Regions from separate parts of the Methylobacillus pratensis genome, predicted to be linked through region 1. Evidence: riboswitches for the same ligand, from Rfam matches in the RefSeq annotation. Region 1 holds a riboswitch; the other holds the start of a gene.
The links. A riboswitch is a leader RNA that binds a small molecule or an ion and turns the genes downstream of it on or off. The one in region 1 is predicted to bind cobalamin.

Region 1 (8,008 bases):
CATGCGAGCTTTGTCGGCCTGCGTAGCGATAAGCCGGCGGAACAGGTTGTACATGAAATAGCAAAAAAGCACGTCAGCACCGCCAAGCAATCCGCCAAGAAAGCACCCCAACCCCAGCCTGGCCATCATGAGGCGCAAGTGGCGGGAATCAGGCTCAGCAACCCGGCCAAGGTACTGTTTGCGGAAGATGGCCTTACCAAGCTGGACATCGCCCGCCATTACGCGGCGGTGGAAAAATGGATACTGCCCTACCTCCATAACAGGCCGATATCCATCGTGCGCTGTCCCGACGGCTACAACCATCACTGTTTTTTTCAGAAACACGTCACGCAAGGCAAGCACCATCACCTGAAGGCGGTACAACTGGACAGCAAGGGAGGACAGCCGGAATACTTTATGGCGAACACCCTGCCGGCCATCGTGGAGCTGGTACAGCTTGGGGTATTGGAGCTCCACTCCTGGGGATCGCGTTATCCGCATACATCCCTGGCAGACAGGCTCATCTTCGACCTGGACCCGGCCCCCGGCTTGCCCTGGGAGCGGGTCACCGAGGCGGCGTTATTGTTGCGGGGCCTGCTGGAAGAGCTGGAGTTGGCATGTTTCGTCAAGACGACCGGTGGCAAGGGATTGCACGTTGAAGTGCCGATCAAGGCGGAACATCCTTGGGAACTGGTGAAAGCCTTTACCCAAGGAATCGCCCGTCATGTCGAAACGCAGATACCCGAGCGCTTCACGTCCAATCTCTCGAAAAAGAAACGCGAAGGACGCATCTTCATCGATTACCTGCGCAACAGTGCGGGCGCCACCGCTGTCGTGCCCTACTCCACCCGCGCCAAGGCGGGCGCCCCGGTGGCGACTCCCCTGACATGGGACGAGGTCGGGCAGCAGATCCACTCCGATACTTTCAACATCAACAATATTAGCGAGCGCCTTGCACAGCTAAAGACCGATCCTTGGAAAGGCTACCTTGCCCATCGCCAAAGACTGGGAGCAAAGGTACTCAAGCTGTTTACTTGATGGCTGGATTTCATATCGTTTCGTTATTGCCATATACAAAGTGACAATGCTGATTTTGCCGCAAAGGTGGCCCTCCCATACTGGCTTTAGGCTCTTTGCACGGCCTGCGACCTCCCGTCGTAGCGGATTAAGAGATTTTCGTTTGCAAAACATCTTTTAGACTAATCTTTTTGGACTCTTTCATGAACATCTCGCCACAGAGCGCCCTATCGCCGCAATTAATTGTGGCATATCAGGATGCCGACTATGTGGTGAACCATGACCAACAGGCTTTCGTGATGCGAATCGGCCTTGCCAGCCCGGAAATGGACAAGCTGCTGGAGCAGCATGCGGCTACCGCCATGGCCATCATTTCCGCGTTCAATCCGCTCAGCAAGCCAGCAGACGAAACCATCAATATCCAAAACACCGCGAAGCTGGGCAACGAGCTCAAGAATCGCCGTCTTGAATTCAGGAAAGGCTTGGCGAGATCGAGATCCAACCAGTGGACGGAAGAAAATTTCGTCGTTATCGGCGTCACCCTGGATGCTGCAATGGAACTGGGTAAGCTGTATCACCAAAATGCCATTGTGTTTTACGAGAAATGCGGCACCGCGCAATTAACCCTCTTGCGATAAAAAAATTACAACCTGCGTGAAGGTTGCCTCGGTATCGCGCCTTCATGCAATTGCTGGCCCAAAAAACCACCACTTCAACAGGCTCAAGGCGAGAAGCATCAAGATGACGATGCCAATGACCAGCCCTGCTCCATATTCGGGTTTCCATTTCATGTGGTTGAACTCCTTGCTTTTGCTATTTTTCCGACCGCAGCTTAATAAGACTTTTCGGCATTGGGAATGCGGATTGCCCCGTTCATTCTGAAAGCTATTCGCTAGAGCCTAGCTTCCTGGTCCTAGGTGTCAGTAGTCCTAAAAGGGGCTAAGTATTTACCAGAGCAATCTTCACTTTGCGCAAAGTAAACAAGCAGCCGATCCGTTGCGGAAATCTGACAAATCTATCAGCCAACGACGGATGAAGTGGCAAGCGTGAACGGCATAAAGTGGAATCACGTTGCTTTTAACCAATGATCCTTGCTCCAGATGAATGACATCTTCAGCAACGTACCGTCTGGACAAGGACCCAAAGGAGATAAAACCATGGCAAATAGTACACAGAACAAACAAGGCGGTACCCATGAGCAACACGTCAAGGCTGGCAGCCAAAGCCATAAAAACCAGCCGCAATCGGCAGGCAGCAATACCCGCGGTGGTAGCCGGGAGCAACATGCCAAGGCAGGCAGCCAAAGCCATAAAAACCGCTAAGTCGGCATAAGCATGCATCAGCAAATGGGGACCACCCTTTGCTGATGTTCGCCAATATGCAACAGGAAAGCCCGCGTCATGCACAAGTAAGAGGCTTCGTATGGACACCGACAATATCCTTTCCCAGATTGTTTCCTCCAACCTGAGAATGCAGGGATTTGCTGATCAGCGCATTGGAAGTAGTCCCAACCAATTGCGACTTGCATGAGAAAACCCATGAGGCGATGCAGATCAATATCGCCTTGACAGATAGCCTGTCTAAGGAACCAGAATAGGCAATGTGCATCAGGCATTGTCGGAGCCACATCCACAAATGCGATTGTTCCGCTTTACTTCCAATCCTGAATGTTGCGTATGCTCATCCCGATTCAGAAAATAACCCACGGGGAGGGGTGATCCTTTTCAAGCGCGCGGGAATGCCGTTACTCAATGTGGTCTTCAACGCATCGACCATGCCCACGTCAGCCAATTTCACCTTTATAAGAAATCTCTGGCCACCAGCCGTTTCCATCGAACGGGAACCTATGGAGTGGAAATCCCCGAACACTGCATCATGGAAACTCAGAGGAACATTTTCAGATGTCTCGATCACAGAGTATTTCCCTGTGGAATAGGCTTTTAAGGTAAACAGCCTTTTAGCATTATCTGCGGCAATCACTATCCATTTCATTGAGAAGCTCCATCTGATCCCATTGGGAAACAGATCAAAATATTTGGTCAATTAATTTAATGGCATATTGGCGAGCCTGGAGTTTTGCCTCCTCCCAAGAGGATAGAGGTTTGACCCAAGGATGATGCTCTATGCGGTCAATCAAAACGGAATAAGTGACTCCCACATCAAAGAATTTAGATCCTTTAATTTGGACATCGAAATCCTTGTATTTAAAAGACTCAATCATTTTATTCCCCATTATTGACTCATGTGGCCAGATTAAATCAGCTTCTATCGGTAAAACATATCAGCGGAAACCCATCCAATTTGTCAGTCGAGTTCTCATCATTTGTCAGAATTACTTAACCTAAAAAACAAAATTATTTTTCCCTTAAAAAATTATCTATTTTCACAAAACCGGAAGGAATTACGCACCGGAAGAAAGGTCTTATTCATTCAAGCTATGAATCTCAAGGAAACTACCATGGCAACAGACAATCTTGAAATCAACAATAATAGCGACCGAGTCCGCAGTTCTACAACCGAGAGCGTCAACGATGAGATAGACCGCCAAACCGACCGCAATATTAAAGCGTTCTCCGCCCTCGGCGAAGAGGGAGTAAAGGCGCGTATCCAACAATTGGATAAGGAGTGGGATATTGAAAGAGTATTGGAAGTTAATGCCTCCACCCTAGCGCTCACCGGGTTGGCACTTGGGGTATTTGTTAACAAGAAATGGCTATTCTTGCCAGCGGGAGTATTAACTTTCTTGCTACAACATGGGCTTCAGGGGTGGTGCCCTCCGCTTCCAATCCTGCGCATGCTCGGCGTTCGTACCAGGGGCGAAATCGATCGGGAAAAATATGCTTTGCTTGAATCGATCAAAGGTTAAATGAGCGGCAGCATCAGTGTGGATTAAATCAGCTTTAGGCCTGTCGCCATTAAAAGGATGAACAGTACGGTTACAACGATGACAAACCAAAAGAAAGAGTCAGGTTGCTTCATTATCAATTTCTAATACGTTAATTAAGGTTTATTTATTTTCCCAAATCGCATAAGCCACCTGCTCAATGGCTGATCAGCCCAATCTCTTATTGTCCGTGTATAAGTGAACCTCGCCGCAAGGCTGGCTCAACCTGAGCTAATCAGCGGGGTAATTCTAAAAAATATTGCGGCAGCAACTCTATCAGACACGACTGATTTTCTTGCAGGAGGATTCTGACAACACTGCTATGCAATGAATCTCGGTCAGACAGCAGCTATCTATATACCACTTTGCTTAAAGCACCAGAAAATTGTATGACAGCCAAGACATGGCAATAAACAAGATCGTAATTTCAGTCAGGCTAAATTTGAACATGATGCTCTCCTTGTCATGGTTAGAAGCATCATATCGTTAGCGCTTGATCGTTCTAAGAAGACGGTTTCCGATTTGCATGTCAGTCATGTCTGAGTCTCGGCGATCATATTCGTGTTGCTTTTTACATATGCAAAACCTACCATAGCGCCCATACGGTTCTGTACCAATGCATATTGGTCAGATTAATAGGGAATCCGGTGAAGACAAGATGATCTTAATCCGGAACTGCCCCCGCAACTGTAATCGATGAGTCTGCTTGCCAATCTCGCCACTGGACAACCATCCGGGAAGGCCGCAATCAAGATGATGACCCGAGAGTCAGGAGACCTACCGTATACAGATACGTTGAAGCAAAGGGTGGGGTGGGTATCAAGCACAAGCTGTCGGATGCCAGGGGCGAAGTGTCCTTGTCGCTTTTCCACATCGCCAAGGACAACATCATCACCTATAACAGTTTATTCTTTGCCGGCACACTACAAGGCGGCGAGCTTTCCTCGCGCGGTATTGAACTCTCGACCATTCTCTTCCCCGCACCTCATTGGCGAATCGACTTGAATGCGACAGCGCTCAATGCCCGCTATGACGATTTGGCGGATCTTTACAACGAGTCCAGAATGGCAAAATCCCCGCGAACGTCCCCGAGCATACCACGAATGCCTGGATTCACTACCAGCAGCCGCAATGGGAGGCCGGTATAGGCGCCCATTATGTAGGGAAACGTTATGTATATGGTGATTTTGATAGCCTTGATGACATTGCTGCAATGAGCGGCTATACCGTGTTCGATGCCAGCGCCGCCTGGCATGTGAGCCAGCAGATGACGCTGCGCGCCAATATCCGCAACCTCACGGACAAGTTTTACAGCGCATTTGCTTACTCAGCCACCCAGCAACTCGTGGGCACCCCGCGGCAGATCGAGTTGACGGCTGAGCTCCGATACTAATTTTAATTCTTTTTACTCACACAATGCCCGGCCTGCATGCTCCCTTGCCGGGCATTTATCGACTGTGCGACATCGCCACTTCCCTTACAGTAGCCCTATTGCTGTCCATATACTGAGGTTTTTATGAAGCAGCCTTTCTCTTGCTCTGCCACAACTCCTGTTCCTGGCTTGGCAATAGCGGGTTGGTTTTATTCCTAACGCAACCTATACGATCAGCTTGCCTTCATAAACATAGATAGAGCGCGGTTCCAGCTCCAACTCATCCCCTTGCTGGTTGGGAATCGGCTTGAGCGGGGTATCCAACAACAGCTTCCAATCATAGCTGTCGCAGTAGGGAATACGGGCAGGCACTGTCACATGGGATGCGTTGATCATGACCAATATTGCGCGCCCTGTCTTGTCTGGCGGTACGAACTTGACTGCCATGGCCTTGTTGCACGGATCATTCCAGTCCTCGTTGCTCATGGGTTCGCCGTTGACATTGAACCAGGCCACGTCTGAATTGCCATGCTCGTTCAGTTTGCCCGTGACAAATTCGGCACGGGAAATGGCGCTGTGCTTTTTGCGCAGTTCCGCCAACGCCCCGACAAAGTCGATCAAGGCGTCGTCGGCATTGTCCCAGTTGACCCAGCCGATCTCGTTATCCTGGCAATAAGTATTGTTGTTGCCCTGCTGGCTGTTGTTGAGCTCGTCACCCGCCAGCAGCATGGGAATGCCTTGAGACAAGAACAGTGTAGTGAGGAAGTTGCGTTTCTGCTGGGCGCGAAGCGACAGTATGCCTTCCTGATCGGTATCTCCCTCGTGACCGCAGTTCCAGCTGTGATTGTCATTGGCGCCGTCCTGATTGTCCTCGCCATTCGCCTCGTTGTGCTTTTCGTTATAGGAAACAAGGTCATGCAGAGTGAAGCCGTCGTGCGCCGTGATGAAGTTCACGCTGGACCATGGCCGCCGATGCTGGTCGTTGAACAAATCGCTCGAAGCGGCGAAACGGCTGGCAAAGCGCGACAACATGCTTTCCTTGCCGGCCCAGAATTCGCGGGTGACATCGCGATAGTCGCCATTCCACTCGGAAAAGCCGGGCGGGAACGAGCCAAGCTGGAAGCCTCCCGGGCCGACATCCCAAGGTTCGGCAATCAGTTTGCAACGGGTCAATATCGGGTCTTGCAACATGGCATGGAACAATGCGTGGTCCCGGTTGAAGCCGTTGTCGTTCCTGCCTAGCGTCAGCGCCAGGTCGAAACGGAAGCCGTCGATACCGTAGACGGAAGCCCACAGCCGCAGGCTGTCCATGATCATCTGCATCACTTTGGGATGCGAGGTGTTGAGCGCATTGCCGCAGCCGGTAAGGTTGTCGTAATAGCGCGGATTGCCTGGCAGCTCCTTGTAATAGCTCAGGTTGTCTATGCCCTTCCAGCACAAGGTCGGGCCCAGGTGGTTGCCTTCGCAGGTATGGTTGTAGACCACGTCGAGTATCACCTCTATCCCGGCATCGTGCAGGGCATCTACCGTCTTGGCGATTTCCTCCAGCGCGCCCGACCCCAGGTAAGACGGCTCGGGAGCAAAATACGCCAAGGTGTTGTAGCCCCAGTAATTGGACAGGCCACGATCGAGGAGATGGCGGTCCTGGGCGAACGCGTGAATCGGCATCAATTCGATGGCAGTGACGCCTATGCGCTGCAAATGGCTGATGATGGCGGAATCGCTAAGGGCGGCGAACGTCCCGCGGATATCGTCCGGGATCAGCGGGTGCTGCATCGTCAGGCCGCGCACATGGGCCTCGTATATGATGGTCTTGGGCCAGCGGATATCGGGCTTGGGAGATTTGACCAGAACATCGGGCTTGACCACGATGGCCTTGGGCATGAACTTGGCGCTGTCGCGCTCGTCCATATGCAGGTCGGCATCCGGATCGTCGCTAATGGTGTAGCCGAACAGCGCATTGTCCCACTGGATCTGACCGGAAAGCTTGCGCGCATATGGGTCCAGCAGCAGCTTGTTGTGGTTGAAACGCAATCCCTCTGCCGGCGCCCAGGCGCCGTCGACCCGGTAACCGTAGAGCTGTCCGGGCTTTATGCCTTCAAGATATCCATGCCAGACGCCATTCGTGCATTCTTTGAAAGTGATACGCTCGGTTTCCGACTCGCCATGCTCATCGAACAGACACAGCGTCACGCTGGCAGCATGATCGGAAAACAATGCAAAGTTTGTGCCCTTGCCATCGAAATAGGCACCGCGGGGATAAGGTCTGCCTTCTTTGAGAGTGCTCATGACATCGTGGCCGGATTGTGATGGCTCGAATGTAATAGGAGCAGCTTAATATTGCCTATCAGAGGCTCGGCCGTAGCCGCGTAGGAAATTCTTACTTATTCTCTTTACTCATGCTCTGGCAACAAATGAGCAATCAACGCCCATAAAAATGCCCGGACATGCCGGGCACTTGATGAGCCTCATCTGGAATGCATCTGCACTCCGTTAGCTCATTGCTTTATATCAAATCTTATTCAGGTTTGATGTTGCTGGCTTGCTTGCCCTTAGGGCCATCGGTCACGTCGAAGCTGACGCGTTGGTTTTCTGCCAGGCTCTTGTAACCGCCTTCGTTCACAATAGCGGAGAAATGCGCGAACAGATCGCTGCCGCCGTCATCCGGCGTGATGAACCCAAATCCCTTGCTATCGTTAAACCACTTAACTACACCTGTTGCCATAATTGATTCCATTCATTTCAGTGTGGGGAAG
Region 2 (8,008 bases), on a different contig from region 1:
TCGTCCTGGCGCGCCACGTCCACGGTCTTGGTCACATCCAGGCGCGCAAAGGCGTCCAGCGCGGTGCGCAGCATTTCGCGCACATGGCCGACCATGGTCTTGATCTCGTTGAAACGCGGCGTATAGAGACGGCCGGATTCGGACACTTTCTGAGCCACGCGGGCAATCTTGGTCGCCTCGTCGCCGATCCGCTCCAGGTCGGTAATGGTCTTGACCACCATCATGATCATGCGCAGATCGCCTGCGGCTGGCTGGCGGCGCGCGATAATGTGGCTGCAGTCCTCATCCACTTGCACTTCAAGCGCATTCACCTTGTGGTCATTCGCAATCACCTTGTCTGCCAACGTAAGGTTGACAGTTACCAGGGCTTCCAGCGCATTGACGATTTGCTGCTCGACCAAACCGCCCATTTCGAGCACTTTTGCACGGACTGATTCCAGCTCGGCATCGTATTGCTTGTATGTATGTTCAAATTGCATAACGCGATCCCTTCCGTGATTGAAACTGGCCGGACTGCGCTAGTTCCGGCCAGTGTTTTGAGTCAACGTTGTAGTGTAATTGCCGATTATGACAATTTCATGTTGAACTGGTGCGCATCGATTACTTGGCGGTCAATGTCTTGACGCCGTCCGCTGTCGCCAGCAGCAGTACATTGGCTGGACGGGAAGCGAACAGGCCGTTGGTCACGACGCCGACGATGGCGTTGATCTTGGTTTCCAGCTCTACCGGGTCGGCGATGGTCAGGCCATGCACGTCCAGGATCACGTTGCCGTTGTCAGTGGTGAAGTCGCGCAGCTTGGGCTGGCCGCCCAGCTTCACCAGCTCGCGCGCCACATGCTCGCGCGCCATCGGGATCACCTCGACAGGCAACGGGAACTTGCCCAGCACGGACACCAGCTTGCTCTGGTCGCAGATACAGATGAAATCCTTGGCACAGGCCGCCACGATCTTCTCGCGTGTCAGCGCGCCGCCGCCGCCCTTGAGCATGTGCATTTGCTCGGTGATCTCGTCCGCGCCGTCGACGTAGATTTCCATGCCGTCCACGTCATTGAGGTCGAACACTTCGATACCATGGCCGCGCAGGCGCTGGGCAGTCGCTTCGGAGCTGGCGACGGCGCCGTCGATGCGGTCCTTGACCTTGGCCAGTTCATCGATAAAGAAATTGGCCGTGGAACCCGTGCCCACGCCGATGATGCCGCTCTTCACATACTCGACGGCCGCCTTGGCAACCTGTTGCTTCAATTCGTCTTGTGTAGCCATTTATTTAAACCTTTTGCTTATTTGTGACCAAATCGGGGCTTGCAAACGCTGTATGAGCCAGCGCAACATTTTGCAGGCCCCGTGTTTTCTTTATAATTCAGGTTCTTTGTGAACCAAACCCCTCAATCATACACTGCCGCACTATACAGTGCAGCCCTGGACAGCGTCCCTCATGAAAATCGATTACCTGCATAAAATCAAATCCGCCCGCGTTTACGACGTCGCGAGCAAGACCCCGTTGGACCTGCTTCCCAACATTTCCCGACGCATCCACAACCAGGTACTGCTCAAACGCGAGGACATGCAGCCCGTATTTTCATTCAAGCTGCGCGGCGCCTACAACAAGATGGCGCAGCTTTCCACCGAGGCATTGTCGCGCGGCGTAATCACCGCTTCGGCAGGCAACCATGCGCAGGGCGTGGCCCTGGCCGCCAAGAATGCGGGCTGCCGCGCCGTCATCGTCATGCCGGTCACCACGCCCGGCATCAAGGTCGATGCCGTGCGCAACCGCGGCGCCGAAGTGGTGCTGGCTGGCGAATCCTATACGGATTCGTACAACCACGCGCTGAAGCTCATGGATGAGCATCAGCTCACCTTCGTCCACCCTTTCGACGATCCCGACGTGATCGCGGGACAAGGCACCGTGGCGGTGGAGATATTGCAGGACAACCCCGGCCCTATCGAGGCGATTTTCTGCCCGGTCGGCGGCGGCGGCCTGATTGCGGGCGTGGCCGCCTATATCAAGGCGGTACGCCCCGAGATCAAGATCATCGGCGTCGAGGTCAACGACGCCAATGCGATGACGGTTTCGCTGCAGCAAGGCGAGCGCGTCACATTGGACCAGGTCGGCCTGTTTGCGGACGGCAAGGCGGTCAAGCTGGTCGGAGAAGAGACTTTCCGTCTGTGCCAGCAATATGTCGACGAGATGATCCTGGTCGACAACGACGCCATCTGCGCGGCCATCAAGGACGTATTCGAGGATACGCGCGCCATCCTCGAGCCGACGGGCGCCCTGGCGCTCGCCGGCCTCAAGGCCTACGCCCAGCAGCACAACCTGCAAGGCAAGACATTGGTGGCGGTCGCCTCGGGCGCCAACATGAGCTTCGACCGCCTGCGCTTCGTCGCCGAACGCGCGGAAATCGGCGAGAAGCGCGAAGCGGTGCTGGCCGTGACCATTCCCGAAACTCCGGGCTCATTCAAGAAGTTCTGCCGGCTGATCGGCAACCGCAATATCACCGAGTTCAACTACCGCTACGCCGACGCCACGGCCGCGCATATCTATGTCGGCGTCGCCATCCAGGACCCCAGCGAATCCGGCATGCTGGTCAGGCAATTGCAGGAACACGGCTTGCCGGCATTGGACCTGAGCGAGAATGAAGTGGCAAAACTGCACCTGCGCCACCTGGTAGGAGGCCATGCGCCGCAGGCCGAGCACGAGCAGGTCTACCGCTTCGAGTTCCCGGAAAAACCTGGGGCGCTGATGAATTTCCTCGACAGCATGCGTCATGACTGGAATATCAGCCTGTTCCATTACCGTAACCATGGCGCGGATTTCGGCAGGGTGCTGGTCGGCATGCAGGTGCCGCCGGGAGAGGAACAGGCATTCACCGATTTCCTGCAGAACCTGGGCTACCCGTACTGGGAGGAAAGCAACAACCCGGCTTACAAGCTGTTCCTCGGATAAGCTGAGAGCCCAAATAAAAAGCCCGCCAACTGGCGGGCTTTTTGCATACCTTGACCCTGTATCAGGCTTTGGCAGCCAAGGGGGTGCCGTAGGCGGTGATATCGTAATCGGTGAGCTCGTAGCCCAGCTCGCGCACGATCACCTTGAGACGCTCCTCGATACCGAGATCGTAGAATTCGCGAACCTCACCGGTGCTGGTGCTGACCAGGTGGCCATGGTGCTCTTCGCCGTCGTTCAACTCATACACGGCCTTGTTGTTGCCCAACTGGCTTTTCTTCAAGAGCCCTGTCTGTTCGAATTGCGCCAGTACGCGGTACACCGTGGCCAAGCCGAACTCGGAATGCTCGGTAATCAGGATCCGGTACACGTCTTCAGCCGCCAGGTGGCGCTGCTCGCTGTTACGGAAGATATCCAGCACCTTGAGACGTGGCAACGTGATTTTCAGGCCACTGTTTCTCAAATCCTGATGCGGATCCACTACTCCGTCTTCTTTTTTCGTTCCCACTATCATCTCCTTAATCAATTGAATCCTGACGCCGCAATAGCATATCACGCATTGGGATGATGCCAAGCATCAGGAAAGTAGTTTCATGATGAACTCCCAGTCCCTGGGGTCCACTGGCGTAATCGAGAGCCGGTTGCCGCGTTGCAGGATGCGCAAGTTCTGCAGCTCCGGCGTTTCACGCAATTCTTTCAAGCTCAACAAGCGCGTCTTGCGCACCAGCCTTACATCCACATTGAACCAGCGCGGACTCTCCGGCGTCGCCTTGGGGTCATAGTACTTATGGCCCTCTATAAACTGCAGGCGGTCGGGATAAGCCAGCTTGCTGACTTCGGCAATGCCCACGATGCCAGGTTCCGCACAATTGGAATGATAGAACAATACGCCATCGCCGACCTTCATCTGGTCTCGCATGAAGTTGCGCGCCTGGTAATTGCGCACCCCGTACCAATCTACCGTCTGATCGGGGAAGGAAGCCAGGTCATCGATCGACACGTCGGATGGCTCGGATTTCATCAACCAGTAACGCATGAAATTCTCAAATCAACACAGATTCCGTATCATAACCCGAGTCGCATTCAATTTCAGAATCTCCAGCATGGCCCGCAACGTCCTTGGCACTACATTACAACCTTGCAGCATGGACCCGATCACCGGGTTCACCCGCAGCGGCAGCTGCGAAACCGGGCCCGAAGACATCGGCAGCCATACCGTGTGCGCCATGATGACCGAGGAATTCCTCGCATTCTCTCTCTCCAGGGGCAACGACCTCAGCACGCCGCGGCCGGAATACGGCTTCCCCGGGCTGGCGCCGGGCGAGCGCTGGTGCCTGTGCGCATCGCGCTGGCACGAAGCTGCCGAGGCAGGCTATGCCCCGCCAGTGGTGCTGGAAGCGTCCCACGAGCGCGCATTGGAGATTGTCAGCCTTGCCGACCTGGAATACCACGCCTTGAGATAAAGGGCTGAAATGGGAGTTCCCCGCAAATGCCATCCGGACCGGCATCCTGAACCTGTACGGTTCAAGTGGTAACGACCTAAAGCTACGTTAGGTACACCCGCATCGGAGCGCGCACACTGTTACTTAACAGACCGAAACCAAAGCCAAATTTATGGTTCAAGGAATCTATGGCCCGAACAGCACCGCAGGGAACAAAGGGAAGAAGCCAGGATCATCCGGCCTCTGAAAACTTGTGGCAGTTGAACTGTCTTGGATTAAAAAACCGCTTTAAAACAGCTGGTTTTGATCGTCGCCGACGGCAGTATCAATCTGCTCCTGCATGGAAGCAATTCTACGCTTGAAATCGCCAATGTCAAAACCGCCGGCATCCGTCGTCAATAGCTCATGCGCGATATTGAGCGCCGCCATGATGGCAATCTTCTCGGCACCGACCACCTTGCCGGTATCGCGGATTTCGCGCATTTTCTTGTCGAGATAATCGACCGAGCGCAACAAGGCCTCGCGCTCATCGTCAGTACACGCGATCGTCAGCTCGCGCCCCATGATGCTGACATCGACGCCACGCACGCTGCTCATACGGTTCCCTCCGGAAGACGCTCGATCAGGGCCTGCAGCTTCTGGCTGGCAAGCTCCATGTTTTCCTTCATCTGCTTGTTGTCATCCTGGGAGCGCACAAGCTCCTGACGGAGCTCAAGATTTTCAGCACGCAACAATTGGCATAGGGATATCAGCCGCGTGAGCTTTTCTTCCAACGTGATCAAATCAGCATTCATGGCGCCACTATAATTGCAAAATCAGCACATGGTCAACTGCACCCAAGAATTTATGGCATGTTTACAACACCTTATATTAAAAACTTATTTCACCGTATAAAGTGCGAATCATTTATAATCGCCAACAAGTTTTGAGGTGTCCTTGGCCTGTTCATGGCGCAAGGGTGAAACTGGGAAACAGGTGCGTGGCATCCCGACGTCGCGATCCACAATGCCTGTGCTGCCCCCGCAACGGTAAGCAAGCCGATAAGCCACATGCCACTGTGAGATGTTTTCATGGGAAGGCGGCGTATCACTGATCTTGCAAGCCCGGAGACCGGCCTGAAGACGACTAGGAAGTGCTGCGGGGATGCGGCTGACCGATGACCATCCGGCGACGGATCATGCTCCCTGCACACTCTCACTCGTTACCAGCTCTCGCGGGGCCGCGGGAGTCTTATGGAGTTTGCAGTTGATGTTCCGATTTTCCCTGGGTACCGTCGCCCTTGCCTCGATTTATTCCCTACCCTTGGCAGCCAATGCTGCCGACATCCGGCTAGAAGACACGATTGTCACGGCTTCGCGTACCGAACAGAAAATCAGCGAAGTGATCGGCGATGTATCCGTCATTACCTCTGATCAAATCGAGAAGGCCGGCCAAACTACATTGGCAGAACTGCTTGCAACGCAACCTGGGATTGAAATAACCAGCAACGGAGGTGTTGGCAAATCCACGGATATTTTCATGCGCGGCGCCAATAGCACCCATACCCTGATCTTGGTCGATGGCGTACGCATCAGTTCCGCCACCACTGGCGTGACGGCAATACAGCATATTCCGCTGAGCCAGATTGATCGGGTGGAAATCCTGCGCGGGCCTGCCAGTGGTATGTATGGCGCTGATGCCATTGGCGGCGTCATCCAGATATTCACCAAGAAAGGCCAAGGCACGCCTACGTTCAATGCCTCGGCCGGACTCGGCACTTACGGTACGGCCATCGGCGAAGCAGGGGTAAGCGGCCGCATCGGCAACACCAGCTATAGCCTTCAAGGCGGCATGACCCATGTGCATGGCATCAGCTCCTTGCGCAACAAGAATGCCAGAGGTTACAACAGCGATGCCGACGGCTACCGCAACCAGAACATTGCCGCCAAGCTGACACAGCACTTCGGAGAAAACCACGAAATTGGTTTCAATATTCTAGTCAGCGATGCCCGCAACTTCAATGACGGTACTACCGCAGCCTCATCCCGGTACGATCAATATATTGACCAGACCTTGTCCACCTATACCATACATAGCAAAAACCGCTTTACTGATTACTGGACAAGCCTGGTGACATTCTCACGCGGAATCGACGACCTCACGTCATACTCCAAGCAACCGACACAAACCACCAGCAACAGCATCAAAACCACGCAGGACCAGTATCTCTGGCAGAACACCTTGAATACCGCCTGGGGAACGTTCAATATCGGCATAGAGCGCAGGGAACAAAAAGCCGAAACCTTGCCCACCGCCCTGCCTGAAGACAGGCGCGATATCCAGTCCTACCTGGCTGGCTGGCAAAAACGCTTTGATAAGCATAATGTGCAGCTCAACCTGCGCAACGACGACAATTCGCAATTCGGCAACAAAACCACCGGCAGCGTGGCCTACGCCTATGAAATCACGCCACACTGGAAAGCGAATGCCGCCTACGGCACGGCCTTTGCCGCCCCGACCTTTAATCAGCTTTACTATCCGAATTTCGGCAATCCAGACCTCAAGCCCGAAGAGTCGCGCAATAAGGAAATCGGCCTGAAATACGATCATGGCAACCATCATGTGGCAGCCACTTATTACCTCAACGAAGTGGACAACCTGATCATCAATCCGAGAACCGGCAACAACTTCACGAATGTCGCGCAGAATATCAATCAGGCCAGGCTTTCCGGCCTGACCTTGAGTTACCAGGGCGTACTGGCAGGGTTCAACATACGCGCCAGCAGCGATTTCCAGCGCCCGGAAGACGAGGAAACAGGTAACCTGCTGCCAAGGCGGGCAAAGGAACATGGTGTATTTGCAATCAGCAAGCGTATCCATGGCTGGGAAATCGGCAGCGAGATCCGAAGTAGCTCCCATCGCTATAACGATACCGCCAACACCGTCAGGCTCTCCGGCTACACCTTGGTCAACCTTTATACAAACTATCAAATCAATGATGACTGGTCGCTGAACGCCAGAGTCAACAACCTGTTCGACCGCAAATACGAACTAGCCAAGGACTACGGCACCTTCGGCACCAATTTGTTCGTGTCCGTGCGCTATGCGCCGGCACTGTAATTGCGATGCGAAACCGCAACAAACTGCGTGGGCTCCGGCATTTCGGTTAAAATTCAGCGTTATTTGACCAATTGACCCCAGCCCAAGGAAGACAACCATGCTGACACTCAACAAGAACCACCAAATCATGATCGGCCTGCTGCTGGCCGCACTGCTCGTCCTCACACGCGGCCACCACTTCGCCGCGATCAACCACCTGCCCAGCGCATCCTGGGTGGTGTTCTTCCTGGCAGGCGTCTACCTGCGTCCAGTCTGGGTGTTTCCTGCGCTACTTGTCTTGGCTGCGGGCCTGGATTTCGCCGCCGTGACCTGGGGCGGCGTGGACAACTTCTGCACCTCGCCGGCCTACGGCTTCCTGTTGCCGGCCTACGGCACGCTCTGGCTCGGCGGCCGCTGGTTCGCCAAGCACTACCAGTTCGCCTTCAAGAGCCTGGCCACGCTCGCCGCTACCGTGGTCGCCAGCAGCTTCGTCTGCCATTTGTTCTCCAGCGGTGGCTTCTATTTCTTCTCCGGCCGCTATGCCGAG

Region 2: it holds a riboswitch for cobalamin, as region 1 does, so the genes downstream of both, ACW4YW_RS07810 (TonB-dependent receptor domain-containing protein) here and ACW4YW_RS02245 (TonB-dependent receptor domain-containing protein) in region 1, are expected to answer to the same signal.

Annotation. Positions count from the first base shown of each region.
Region 1 covers NZ_JBSUSR010000001.1:493,574-501,581, forward strand. The annotation lists gene ligD (DNA ligase D) at 1-1,017, shown strand, start outside; gene ACW4YW_RS02220 (DUF3293 domain-containing protein) at 1,200-1,634, shown strand; gene ACW4YW_RS02225 (hypothetical protein) at 2,154-2,318, shown strand; gene ACW4YW_RS02230 (hypothetical protein) at 2,677-2,988, opposite strand; gene ACW4YW_RS02235 (hypothetical protein) at 3,023-3,217, opposite strand; gene ACW4YW_RS02240 (YgaP family membrane protein) at 3,455-3,862, shown strand; cobalamin riboswitch at 4,467-4,679, shown strand; gene ACW4YW_RS02245 (TonB-dependent receptor domain-containing protein) at 4,693-5,028, shown strand; gene ACW4YW_RS02250 (TonB-dependent receptor domain-containing protein) at 4,992-5,273, shown strand; gene glgX (glycogen debranching protein GlgX) at 5,478-7,541, opposite strand; gene ACW4YW_RS02260 (cold-shock protein) at 7,771-7,977, opposite strand.
Region 2 covers NZ_JBSUSR010000003.1:91,393-99,400, reverse strand. The annotation lists gene phoU (phosphate signaling complex protein PhoU) at 1-479, opposite strand, end outside; gene rpiA (ribose-5-phosphate isomerase RpiA) at 601-1,260, opposite strand; gene ilvA (threonine ammonia-lyase, biosynthetic) at 1,433-2,944, shown strand; gene ACW4YW_RS07840 (transcriptional repressor) at 3,006-3,455, opposite strand; gene ACW4YW_RS07835 (EVE domain-containing protein) at 3,519-3,977, opposite strand; gene ACW4YW_RS07830 (DUF2237 family protein) at 4,045-4,404, shown strand; RNA gene ssrS (6S RNA) at 4,418-4,598, opposite strand; gene ACW4YW_RS07820 (cell division protein ZapA) at 4,672-4,980, opposite strand; gene ACW4YW_RS07815 (hypothetical protein) at 4,977-5,177, opposite strand; cobalamin riboswitch at 5,295-5,516, shown strand; gene ACW4YW_RS07810 (TonB-dependent receptor domain-containing protein) at 5,632-7,482, shown strand; gene ACW4YW_RS07805 (hypothetical protein) at 7,580-8,008, shown strand, end outside.